Regions from separate parts of the Paenibacillus sp. JNUCC 35 genome, predicted to be linked through region 3. Evidence: riboswitches for the same ligand, from Rfam matches in the RefSeq annotation. Region 3 holds a riboswitch; each other region holds the start of a gene.

Region 1 (4,278 bases), 2.4 Mb from region 3:
CTCAGATTCCTATTATGGAGTTCTCTGGCAGATAATGCAATAAATAATGATGCCAATTGAGCGGAAACTCATCAAAAGTTGGTGAACATGGAGGAATATTTCACCAAGTTGTTGAAATCTTTAAGAATAAGCCGGAGGTGCTGAGATTGAAAATTCTCGTCAGCCAGCCAATGCTGGAGCGGAATCCGGAACAACTAATCGTCTGTGAACCTGCCGCAAAGGAGTGTGTCCTGTGAGGACGGATAGAGAAGCTTTGAAACCTGAAGTGGAGGCTTACCTCAACCGAATCGGTTACGAAGGGCCGCTGGACGGCAGTTATGAAGCGCTGGCTTTGCTGCAGGAGCAGCATCTGCACACCGTTCCGTATGAAAATCTGGATATCCTGAACGGTGTTCCGCTGTCTCTGGACATAAAGCGTCTGCGCCACAAAATCGTCGAGCGGCGGCGGGGCGGCTACTGCTTCGAGCTGAACGCCCTGTTCGGCTGGCTGCTGCGCCAGCTCGGTTACCCCGTGACCGATTATGTCGCCCGGTTCTGGCGAGACGAGACGCAGCTGCCGCCCAAACGCCGCCATCACGTATTGGAAGTGGAGGCGGAAGGAGTCAGCTACTTATGCGACGTAGGTGTCGGGGGCATTGTGCCCCGGAGACCGGTCCGTCTTGCCGAGAAGCTGGAACAGCGGCAGGGCGGGGAGTTATACGCCATGGAGCGGGACCCCGTATTCGGCTGGGTGCTGATCGAGAAGCATCGCGGCAGTTGGAGGCGTATTTACTCGTTTACCGAGGAGCCGCAGCTGCCCAAAGATTTTGTCATGGCCAGCTTCTGGTGCGAGCACAGCCCGGACTCCATTTTCACGAAAGATGCGATGGTAGCCGTACGGACCCGTGAGGGGCGCAATTCGGTCTCCGGCAAGGAGTTTAAGCTGTTTACGCCCGAAGGCGTGCGCACGTTCGTGCCTGATAACGACGCGGCCTACAAGGAAGCTCTGCTTAAATATTTCGGCATTCCTCTGGAATAAAGCTTGCATAAATATGCTTCGTTGTGTATAGTCATTCCTAAGTTAACCAATTGAATATGTTGGGAATAGGTGCCCAGCCCCTCGGGAGCTGGAGCTTAAAAGGGAAGTCCGGTGAAAAACCGGCGCGGTCCCGCCACTGTAACAGAGGAGTCAAGGCGATTATGCCACTGGTCTTAGACCGGGAAGGCAGCCGAAGATGATGATTCTGGAGCCAGGAGACCTGCCTGTTCTGACAGCACTGCTTTACCTACGGGAGATAGGGAGGTGTTAAAGTACGAGCCGCTGATTATACAAACAGAGGGCGTCTTTATCCTTGCATGCTTCGGGGATAATGACGTCCTTTTCTTATTTTTCGCGTACAAACAAGCAATTGAAGCAGGGAACTTATGCAAACATCCAATTCAAGCCACTATCAGGAGGTCAAGATCATGAACGCATTGATAAGCAGCAGTTTGGGGTACCCGAGGATCGGAGCGGGACGTGAATGGAAGAAGGCGCTGGAGTCTTTCTGGGCCGGTAAAATCGGGGAACGGGAGCTGACGGACAAGCTGACCGAGGTCCGTTTGGGAAATCTTCGCATTCAGCGGGAGAAGGGCATTGAGCTTATCGCGGTCAACGATTTTTCGGGATACGACCACGTGCTGGATACTTCCGCCATGTTCGGAATCGTCCCGGAACGGTTTCAATACGAGGGCGGTGAAGTATCTCCGGGCACCTACTATGCGATGGCTAGAGGTGAGGACGGGGCGGCCGCATGCGAAATGACGAAATGGTTTAACACCAACTATCATTATATTGTGCCGGAACTCCAGGGCGCGAGGCCCGAACTGGTCGAGAACAAGCCTCTCAAAGCTTACCGCGAAGCTAAAGAAGCGCTCGGAATCCAGGGCAAGCCCGTGCTGCTCGGACTGTTTACGTTTTTGAAATTGTCCAAAGGGTACGCCGAGACGGAAACCGATGCTTGGATCGACCGGCTGCTTCCACTGTACGGCCAAGTGCTGCGAGAGCTGGAACGGGAAGGCGCCGAATGGGTGCAGGTGGACGAACCGGTGCTTTCGACAAACTTATCCGCCGAGGATATGGAACGGATTGAAGCGATCTACAAAGCGCTGGCAGAGGCAGCACCGAAACTGAAAATTATGCTCCAGACCTACTTCGAATCCGTGGAACATTACAGTAGGGTTGTACGGCTGCCCGTAAGCGGGATCGGGCTTGATTTCGTACACGGCGGTGAGAAAACGCTGAAGCTTCTGAAGAGCGAAGGATTTCCTGAAGGCAAAATTTTAGGAGCGGGTATCGTGGACGGCCGGAATATTTGGCGTTCCGATCTGAAGGAGAAGCTGAGTACGCTTCACGACATTTTAGCCGTGGTTCCCGAGGAGCGGGTGATCGTCCAGCCATCTTGCAGCCTTCTGCATGTGCCGGTGTCCACCGTCCACGAAGATAAGCTCGATCCGGTGCTGAGAGACGCTCTTGCCTTCGCCGACGAGAAGCTGGAGGAAATCGTCCTGCTGTCCAAGGCGGCGGTATCCCAAACGGCGGACACCGCCGAAGCGCTTCAGCGGAACGAAAAAGCGCTTGCCGCCCTCCGGTCTTCCGAAGCTCGCGGGAACAAAGCCGTTCAGGCGGCCGCCCTGCAGCTTCAAAAGGTGCCGGCGGCACGCGGCGCGGACTTCGGCGAGCGACGGGCCCTTCAGCGCGAGAAGTGGCAGCTGCCATTTCTCCCGACGACGACGATCGGAAGCTTCCCGCAGACAGCGGAAGTCAGACAGGCGCGGTCCAAATGGAGAAAAGCGGAATGGACGGACGAGCAGTATAAAGCGTTTATCCGGAGCGAGATCGATAAATGGATCAAGCTTCAGGAGGAGCTGGATCTGGACGTCCTCGTTCACGGGGAATTCGAACGGACGGACATGGTGGAATTTTTCGGCGAAAAATTGGACGGCTTCGCCTTCACGCGCAACGGCTGGGTGCAGTCCTACGGCTCGCGCTGTGTGAAACCGCCGGTCATTTACGGCGATGTGGCTTTTACGCAGCCGATGACCGTCGAGGAAACCGTCTATGCCCAGTCGCTCACGACACGTCCCGTCAAAGGGATGCTGACCGGACCGGTTACGATTCTTAACTGGTCATTCGTCCGGGACGATCTGTCCAGAGACGTGGTCGCCTACCAGATTTCGCTCGCGCTGGAGAAAGAAGTGCAAGCACTCGAAGAAGCGGGAATCGAAATGATCCAAATCGACGAACCCGCTGTCCGTGAAGGCCTTCCTCTTAAGAAAGATGAGCACCGGGCTTATCTCGATTGGGCGGTCAACGCTTTCCGCAGCACAACGGCGAATGTGCGGGCCACGACGCAAATTCATACCCATATGTGCTACTGCGAATTCCACGACATGATCGGGTCTATCCGCGATATGGATGCCGACGTCATATCCATCGAAACTTCCCGCAGCCACGGCGAGCTGATCGAAAGCTTCGAACAGCACACGTACGAAAAGGGAATCGGGCTCGGTGTCTATGACATTCACAGTCCAAGGGTCCCTTCCGTCGAAGAGATGGTAAGCATGATCGAGCGTGCGCTGCGCGTACTCGACCCGCAGCTCTTCTGGATCAATCCCGATTGCGGGCTCAAAACGCGAGGCAGCGAGGAAACCGCGGCAGCCCTGCGCAACATGGTTGCGGCCGCCAAACAGTGCCGGGAAACGATGGCCGTTTCTCAAGCTTAACCGAGCAGATCAAGGTTGGCTGCAGATGCTTACGGACCGATAAACATAAGCCGTCCAACAATCCGAGCCTTCGTCCGGTGCAAACCGGGCGGGGGCTTTTTTTTACATTAGCGCGAGAAGAAAATAGGAACGTGAGTTTCCAAACCGTTGGAAGAAACCCATAAACATGGTAAGATAGAAAGATAAACGGCAGAAGGTAAGACCGTCATTCAGGAGGTATAATGGCAAAGGCAAAAGTAAAACGTCCGACCCGGGATGAGTTCGAGCTGGAAGAACTCGGTAACCGGCTGGTAGAAGCCAAGGACGAGGATTCTCTAATTCTTCTTACGGTATGGGGCTGGGCAGAGCAGGTCTACGGCAGAATTACGGTCATGGATCCCCGGACGAGACTCGTACATGTTCAGGACGGCGAACAGCTGACGAAAGTTCCATTTATGGACATTATGCAGGTGGATAACGCCTGATTAGCCTTAAAAGCATCCGGCAGGGTGCTTTTTTACTTTGTGCCGGAACGAATAGAATGAGGTCACTCTG
Region 2 (4,278 bases), 1.9 Mb from region 3:
GTTCAAATCGTGAAGGACGGCGACCACCGTCAGCCCTTCTTCCCGCTGCCACTGCCGCACGTAGTCCATCAGCTGCATCTGGTAGCCGATGTCCAGATAAGTCGTAGGCTCGTCGAGCAGCAGCAGGCGGGGCTGCTGCGCCATCACCTTCGCCAGCGCCACGCGCTGTTTCTGCCCTCCGCTCAAGTTCTCGACCGTCCGGTCGGCCAACGGCTCCAGATCGAGCCGCCGCATAATCCGGTCGATAAGCGCAGCGGCGTCCTCCCGATCTTCCCCGAGCCAGTTCTGGAAAGGGAACCGGCCCATTTCGACCACCTCACGGACGGTGAAACCGAGCGGAGGCAGCGCATCCTGCTGAAGCACGGCAAGCCAGCGTGCCAGCTCCTTGCGGGCGTAGTCCGCGACTTCCCTCCCCTGGAGAAGAATACGGCCTTTCGTAAGGGGGTCTACGCCGGAGATAAGCCTCAGCAGAGTCGATTTGCCGCTCCCGTTGGGCCCGATGATGCCGAAAAATTCGCCGGGCTTCACCTCGAAACGGATATCTTTGAGCACGCGGGTTCCGCCGAAACTTTTTCCAGCACCCTGCACTTCGATGATCGGTTCCATCAGCTTCTCCCCCATTTCTTCTGTTTGCGCAGCAGATAAGCGAAGAACGGCGCACCCAGAAACGCGGTGATTACGCCGAGCGGAATCTCTGTCGGGCTTAGAAGCGTCCGGGCCAGCGTGTCGGCCCAAAGGACGTAGATGGCTCCGCCAACGGCGGAAAGCGGCACGATCAGCCGGTAATCCGGTCCCGCGATCAGACGGATCAGATGAGGCACGATCAGCCCGACAAACCCGATGACGCCGGATACGGAAACGGCGGCAGCCGTCACCAGTGTAGCGGTGATCAGCACGATCAATTTCGTCCGCTCGACATGGATACCCAGATGGGCGGCTTGACGTTCCCCGAGCGCCAGCAGGTTGAGTGTCCGCGCATAGCTGTAAAGCACAACGAAAGTAACGAGGAAATACGGAAGGAGAACGGTTGTGTACGACCAGCCTTTCATAGCGAGGCTGCCCATCAGCCAGAAAATGATTTCATTGACGACCTGCTTGGACATCGACACGAGAAAAGAAACCACGGAGCCGAGAAACGCCTGCATCACGACACCGGAAAGCAGCAGCGTCTCCATACGGATTTTGCCGTCAGTCCGGGCCAGTCGTAGAACGATCCAAAGCGAAACGGCTCCTGTGGCAAACCCGACGACCGGTATCGTCCACGTACCGAAAAACGTCGTCTGCAGACCGAAGTAAATGACGAACGCCGCGCCGACGCTCGTTCCGCTGCTGACCCCAAGCGTATACGGGTCCGCAAGCGGATTGCGCAGGACGCCTTGAAAAGCGGCTCCCGCTACCGAAAGGGAGGCCCCGACAAGGATGGCCAGCATCACGCGCGGCAGCCTTACCTTCATAATAATCTGCTCTGAGGATACGGGCCAGTCCGGCGTGATTCGGTCTCCGATCCAAGGCAGCTTGCTCCCCAGAATCGAAGCGATCTGACTCACCGGCAGATGGGCCGAGCCCAGCGAAAGACTCAGCACAATAGAAAGAAGAAGGAGTAAAACTCCTACTCCTCCCCAAAGTCCCCATTTAGGTTTCATTTATTTCACCAAGTCCGGATAGATGGCTTTAGCCATTTGCAGGAGTCCCTCTGTCAGACGCGGTCCCGGACGGGTCAGCGTATTCTGGTCGAGACCGATCACCTGGTTGTTTTTAACGGCATTGATTTCGTTCCACCCGCTGCGTCCGCGAATGAGTTCTTCAAGATTTTTCTTCGTTTTGTCATCCACCACGTCTTTGGCGAATAAAATAACGTCCGGGTTCTGCTGGATGATTTTCTCCTCGCTGATCTGCTTCCAGCCCGTAATGTCGGAAGCGACATTGACACCGCCCGCCAGCGTGATCAGCTCATCCATAAATTCGCCCTTGCCGACTGTCCAGCCCGGGGAGAATTCGATGTAGACTTTTTTCTTCTTGTCCGCCGCTACGGTTTTTACAGCATCCGTAACTTTCTGACGGTCTTCTTTCATTTTTGCGACGACTTTTTCCGCCTGTTCCTGATGGTCGGTAATCTGGCCGTAGAGCTGAATATTTTTCATGACGTCGTCAAGCGTCTTAGGCTCCACCTTGAACACGTTGATACCCATGGCGCGCAGCTTTTCAACCGATTCTTTTTTCATCGAAACGCCTGTGAAAACAATGTCGGCTCCCGACGCGATAACCGATTCCTGGTTAGGCTGCGTAATTCCGCCCATTTTCGGCTTCGTTTTCGCTTCCGCCGGATAATCGTCAAAATCGGACACGCCGACGATTGTATCGCCCAGACCGATCGCAAAAAGAGCTTCCGTCTCCGCCGGCGAAACCGACACGATTTTACCGGGCGCTTTCTCGAACGTAAATTCCTTGCCTGTCGCATCGGTTACTTTCAAAGGATACTGCGTTTTCTTCGCGCTCGTTTGCGGAGCCGTGCTTGCCGCCGGAGAGGCCGAGCCCGCCGTCCCGTTATCCGTGCTTTGCTTGCCGCAGGCTGCCAGGCCGACGGCCATCGTCAAAACAAGCAGCAGCAGGGCGTATTTAAAACCCCTAGCGGTTCTTCGATCGTTGTTCATGTTCTCTACTCCCTTGCTGATTTAGTTTGACTTGAGGTTGTCCCACGATGTTCGCGCATGTCAACAAAAAATCCCCTCTATCCGGAGATAGAGGGGATAACTTTCGGAATCACGAGGTGAAACGGCCGTCAGTCGGACGTCCTTTCCGGTTTCGCGCGATCCTCTCCTCGAAGGATATTGTGCTGCAAACCGGCAGGCAGGTCTCCTGACTTACGGATGGCTGACCGTCTTGCCTTCCCATCCGCGCGCGGACAGTGACATCGTAAGACGATCTCCGTATTACAGTGGCGGGACCGTGCCGGATTTGCACCGGCTTCCCTTTTCACCCTGGGCTTCGGCTCCGCTGGAGACGCCGCTTCGGGACCTGACGGTAAACGTATGAGGTTGGGCCTTCAAGTTCATCCCCCATTATAGGCCAAGCGGCGCCGGAAAGACAAGGACTTTAGTCACCGCACCGCTTGCAGTTCCTCGCACGGGCCATAAAGTCGTGGCGGCGCCAAGGCCGTCGCGTCAGGATTTGGCGGCGATCTTTTTGAGCACCTCGAACGACTGCTCGGGATTGCGGCTGTTCACCGCCATGAAAGCAACGAGCCCTTTGCCCTCCACGCCGTTATCCTTCATCCACTTGGAATACTGGAGCGGAATGCCGTACAGGTGCGTCTCCTTCTTGGGCGCTTCGGGCGGATTCTTTTTCTTCCCGGCAGGTTCAATCGTCGCCTCGAGTACGCCCTCCGGATAGTCCTCCTGCTTGAAATGCTCTTCCAGCGGTAAAAATGCCCCTTCGGCCGCATAAATCTTAAACTGTTCTTCGGGGATGATCAGAATACCGTGATTGCCGTATCCCATTTCGACGATCATCTTCTCATTGGAAAAAAGCGGGGACGTATTCAAATAGATGGACGGCTTGTCCCCCACAAGCGCTTTCAACGAATTCTCAAGCTTAAAAGCGGCATCGACCGGTATACCGTCACGGGCCATCATAAAGATGGAAACATCCGCTTTGGGCTGGGCCTTCCCGCACCCGGAAACCAAGACGGTGAATAATAGAAGCAGTACAGCAGCCGAAAACCAGCGTTTCTGTGTCATCGTAATCCCTCCGTTGCCTGATAGCCTGTGCAAACGCTGCAAAAAAGCCGGCATTTACCGGCTCTTCTGGACTAGATTCATATATTCGTTAATCTTATGATCAAGAAGCGTACTCATTTCAATTACGGACTCGGAAGTCATAGCCTCACCGGACTGAACCATCTGTTCCAGTCTGTGCCGCATAAACTGAATTTCTTCTTCCAGGTGAAAGAGGGAGGCTAATTTGGCAGGTCGTTTGGATAACCAGCGTTGATCGGAAACGTCATGGCTGTACCAACCCGAGTTGTCGGCCAGACGATATTCTAAATAAGCCATACATATCCCTCCTTTACCCTAAAGATATCAGTTTTTTCCGATTCTGAAAACTATTTTTTGGACAAGTCTTTACAATTTTTTCACAAAAGACCCAATACGGTCCAAAGCCTCGTTCAGCTGTGAAACGGAAGTCGCATAGGAGCAGCGGACGAAGCCTTCGCCGCCGTTGCCGAACACCTGTCCCGGAACGGCCGCCACCTTCGCTTCGGTCAGAAGCCGCTGAGCG
Region 3 (4,278 bases):
GGGCCCTTGGCGTTTTCTGAATGAGGATTTCCTGCGTGAGGTTATCCCTACCAAAAACGATACGAAGCTTTCCGCGCTCGTGGATATCGGCCGCGTCGACGAGAACGACATTCTCCCCCGCGAGCAGAGCCAGCTGGATCTGATTCGCGTAGCTTCTTATATCAAAGATGTGGACAAGGGTCTGCAGCTGGTACAAAAGTTCCACGACATGGGTTACGAAACCACGCTGAACATCATGGCGCTCTCCCACGTGATGGAAAACGAACTCAACGAAGCGTTCGAGCTCATCAACAAAAGTCCGGTCGACGTGGTATACGTCGTCGATTCGTACGGCAGCATGAATCATAAGGATATCGACTATATGGTCAATAAATTCCAGCGTCTTCTTCCGGAGAAGAAACTGGGCCTTCATATGCATAACAATATGCAGCTCGCGTTCTCCAACACCGTAATCGGTGCCGAGAAAGGCGTCGAGTTCCTCGACACCTCCGTCTTCGGCATGGGCCGCGCGGCAGGCAACTGCACCACCGAGCTGCTCGTCAGCTACCTGAAAAACCCGCGTTACGACGTGCGTCCCGTCCTGGACCTGATCGAACGCCACATGGTCGCCATGCGCGAGAAAGTGGAGTGGGGCTACATCATTCCATACATGGTCGCCGGAACGCTCAACGAACACCCGCGCGTAGCCATGGCTGTCCGCAACACCGCAGACAAGGACAAGTACGTCGAGTTCTACGACAAGCTGACAACGCCGGAAACTATCGCCAACAATTAATCACCTTAAAAGATCCTTTCCTCCGGGAAGGGATCTTTTTGCTTTGCCGGCTCCGGGAATTTTGAAATCCTTCTCTCTCCGTTAACTTTCGTTAATTTTCTTAAAAATTTCGGTTTGGTATAGTGGTCCATGGAAAAGAACCCCATCTTATTAACCACTGGGGTGAGACCATGTCTGCCAAAACCAAACACGATGCTTTTGAAACAGCGCGCTTAATTATTTGTCACTCCGGGATAAGGAGCCAAGACCATCATGGAAGACGAAAATTTGGGCGATCCCGCTCTTTTCTTTGCTTATCCTTGCGCCAGTCACCGGTTTTGCTTTCTTATATATGCTCTTCTTCCGGGGCATTGAGCATACCAGCACCCTAATCAGTTTTACCGGCAAAGCGGATCTCTTCACTTTCTCCCTGGTCATCCTGCTGAGCTTCCTGTTCTTCGAGACTTTTATTCATCCTCTAATCCATGCACTGATCCGCTACGGACTCAAACGGCCTCCCTCTATTTACAGCAGACAAATCATTACGATAATTGCGGACTGTCTTCTGATTTATGTTTTTGCTCATCTGATTCCCGGTGTGTACATCAAGGATTTTTTATCCGCCCTTACCCTGTCTGTCGCTTTGCATGTGATCGAGTGGATACTTGCAGGACTAATGATCCTCTATAAAAAAAACGACAAAAAGAATCTAAACCTGTAAAAAAGGATCAAGCTCCGTTCGTCAGGAGCTTGATCCTTTTTCGTGCGTGCATGAACAAACTCCCGCGCAGCACATCGAAAATCAGCTTGGATGCACGTTCCTCCGCCGCCCGCAAAATTTGTCGAAATAAAAAGAATCCGAAATAAAATCTCGCCCGTTTATGGGCAGGTTATCACACCTTTTTCGCCTTATATCTCGGTTTTCCTCCCCTTGTTGGGTCCTTACGCACAGTTGACAAACCACAATATATTGAGGTAAATTCATATCTATCACCTACATATTCACTATATATAGACTATATATGGATTGGACAGGTTTCCCGCCTACTAGGCGGGAATCAAAAGGGAAGTCCGGTGAGAATCCGGCGCGGTCCCGCCACTGTCAACGGGGAGCGCCCCACCCATACCGCCACTGACGAATGCCGTCGGGAAGGCCGCGGAGGGGCGCAATGAACCTGGAGCCAGGAGACCTGCCTGTCTGAAAGACACCGCTGAACCTACGGGAGATAGGGAGGTGTCCGGACGTTTTTCACATACAGCCGCCTAGCCTGGCTGTCCCCCTCTTCCGCCTTCGGGCGGGGAGCCGGGCAGCCGGCTTGTACGCGCGGCTTCAGCCAGCCTTTTTGCAGAGCCGTCAGCGGCGCGCGAAAGGGCTGGAAGCTGACTGTGAATTTAGAGCCGCTCTTTGTCACACAAGGAGCGGCTTTCATCCGGGCGCGCCGACTACTTCCCGTGGTCGGCGCGCCCCGTATTTTTGAAAGAGTGGAAAGGAAGATGCTTCCATGCTGGTAGTTTACGATTCCCGTACGGGAAATGTTCAACGATTCATTAACAAGCTGAATGTGAAGGCCGTACGGATCGAAGAGGATTTGACGATCCAGGAGCCGTTCGTCCTTGTTACCTATACGACCGGATTCGGTCAAATTCCCGGCAAAGTGCTGGACTTTCTGAAACATCACTCTTCCCTTCTGCGCGGTGTAGCCGCAAGCGGCAACCAGAACTGGGGACAATCCTTTGCCCTGAGCGCCGACCGCATTTCATCGGCATACGGTGTTCCGGTGCTTGCCAAATTCGAACTTTCCGGCACGTCTAGCGACGTGGAACGATTCCATAAAGGGGTGCGCCATCTTGAAGCATATTGAACTGAACAACGAACTTATGATACCGGGGGAAGACGGGTTTTACCGTCTGGAGAAAGACCGCGAAGCGCTGGACGCCTTCCTTGAGGAAGTGCAGGGGCAGACCGTTCCTTTCGGCAGCATCAAAGAACGCTACGATTATCTGATCGGCGAAGATTTCTACGAGAACGTGTACGAACACTACACGCTGGAGCAGATCGAAGCCATCCACGAAACCATCCGCGAAAGCGGCTTTAAGTTCCAGTCCTACATGGCCGCTTCGAAATTTTATAAAGATTACGCCCTGCGTACCAACGATAAAAAGCAAGTCCTCGAATCGTACGAGGACCGTGCCGCCATCGTCGCCCTTCACCTGGGTGAAGGCGACATCGGCAAAGCCCAGCGGATCGCCAAGGCGATCATCGAGCAGCGCGTCCAGCCGGCAACGCCGACGTTCCTGAACGCCGGACGCAGCCGCCGGGGCGAAATGGTCTCCTGCTTCCTGCTGGAGATGGACGACTCCCTGAACTCCATTCAGTACGTCATCGGCACCTGCATGCAGCTGTCCAAAATCGGCGGCGGCGTAGCCGTGAACATGTCCAAGCTGCGCGGACGCGGCGAGCCGATCAAAGGCGTCGAAGGCGCCGCCAAGGGCATCATGCCTGTCATGAAGCTCCTGGAGGATGCCTTCTCCTATGCGGACCAGATGGGTCAGCGCCGGGGCTCCGGAGCGGTCTACTACTCCGTATTCGGCTGGGACATCATCGAATTCCTCGACTGCAAAAAGATTAACGCGGACGAGAAATCCCGCATCCAGACGCTCTCCATCGGCCTGATCGTGCCGCAGAAGTTTTACGAGCTGGCCGAGCAGAACAAGCCGCTGCACGTGTTCGCCCCGTTCTCCGTCTACAAGGAGTACGGCCGTCACCTCGACGATATGAATATCGACGACATGTACGAAGAGCTGCTCGCCAACCCGAACGTGAAGAAAAAAGTCGTCATGAGCGCCCGCGACATGCTGACCAAAATTGCGGTTATCCAGCTGGAATCCGGCTATCCTTACATCATGAACCGTTCCAACGCGAACCGCGAACATGCCCTGAAAGACATCGGCAAAGTGAAAATGTCCAACCTGTGCACGGAAATTTTCCAGCTCCAGGAGACGACGGAAATCGGCGATTACGGCCAGGGCGATATTATCCGCCGGGACATTTCCTGCAACCTCGCGTCGCTTAACATCGTGAACGTGATGGAAACGAAAAGCATCCGCGATTCCGTCCACAGCGGCATCGAAGCGCTGACTTCCGTCAGCGACAACACGACGGTCGCGAACGCGCCGGGCGTTGTGAAAGCGAACAAGGAGCTTCATTCCGTCGGACTCGGCGCGATGAACTTGCACGGCTATCTGTCGAAAAACCGGATCGCTTACGAAAGCCCGGAAGCGAAAGAGTTTGCGCGTGCCTTCTTCATGGCCATCAACTTCTACTCGCTGGAGAAGAGCATGGAAATCGCACGCGACCGCGGTGTCACTTTCGCCGATTTCGAACGCTCCGAATACGCGAAAGGCACCTATTTCGCCAAGTACGAAGAGAAGGATTACCGTCCGGAATCCGATAAAGTCAAAGCTCTCTTCGAGGGCATGAATCTTCCTTCGCCGGAAGACTGGAAAGCCCTGAAAGAACAAGT

The links. Region 3 has a riboswitch for cobalamin ahead of nrdI (class Ib ribonucleoside-diphosphate reductase assembly flavoprotein NrdI). Riboswitches for the same ligand answer to the same signal wherever they lie in the genome.
Region 1: linked by a shared signal. The riboswitch ahead of metE (5-methyltetrahydropteroyltriglutamate--homocysteine S-methyltransferase) and the one ahead of nrdI (class Ib ribonucleoside-diphosphate reductase assembly flavoprotein NrdI) in region 3 are both predicted to bind cobalamin.
Region 2: linked by a shared signal. The riboswitch ahead of AC2TF6_RS23580 (ABC transporter substrate-binding protein) and the one ahead of nrdI (class Ib ribonucleoside-diphosphate reductase assembly flavoprotein NrdI) in region 3 are both predicted to bind cobalamin.

Annotation. Positions count from the first base shown of each region.
Region 1 is NZ_CM177771.1:3,252,383-3,256,660, reverse strand. It holds gene AC2TF6_RS14775 (arylamine N-acetyltransferase family protein) at 233-1,018, shown strand; cobalamin riboswitch at 1,069-1,260, shown strand; gene metE (5-methyltetrahydropteroyltriglutamate--homocysteine S-methyltransferase) at 1,447-3,744, shown strand; gene AC2TF6_RS14765 (YolD-like family protein) at 3,966-4,208, shown strand.
Region 2 is NZ_CM177771.1:5,215,433-5,219,710, forward strand. It holds gene AC2TF6_RS23570 (ABC transporter ATP-binding protein) at 1-606, opposite strand, end outside; gene AC2TF6_RS23575 (FecCD family ABC transporter permease) at 606-1,643, opposite strand; gene AC2TF6_RS23580 (ABC transporter substrate-binding protein) at 1,644-2,651, opposite strand; cobalamin riboswitch at 2,830-3,034, opposite strand; gene AC2TF6_RS23585 (hypothetical protein) at 3,162-3,737, opposite strand; gene AC2TF6_RS23590 (aspartyl-phosphate phosphatase Spo0E family protein) at 3,792-4,052, opposite strand; gene AC2TF6_RS23595 (aminotransferase class I/II-fold pyridoxal phosphate-dependent enzyme) at 4,122-4,278, opposite strand, start outside.
Region 3 is NZ_CM177771.1:876,440-880,717, reverse strand. It holds gene AC2TF6_RS04025 (aldolase catalytic domain-containing protein) at 1-775, shown strand, start outside; gene AC2TF6_RS04020 (hypothetical protein) at 1,065-1,475, shown strand; cobalamin riboswitch at 1,771-1,966, shown strand; gene nrdI (class Ib ribonucleoside-diphosphate reductase assembly flavoprotein NrdI) at 2,257-2,616, shown strand; gene nrdE (class 1b ribonucleoside-diphosphate reductase subunit alpha) at 2,603-4,278, shown strand, end outside.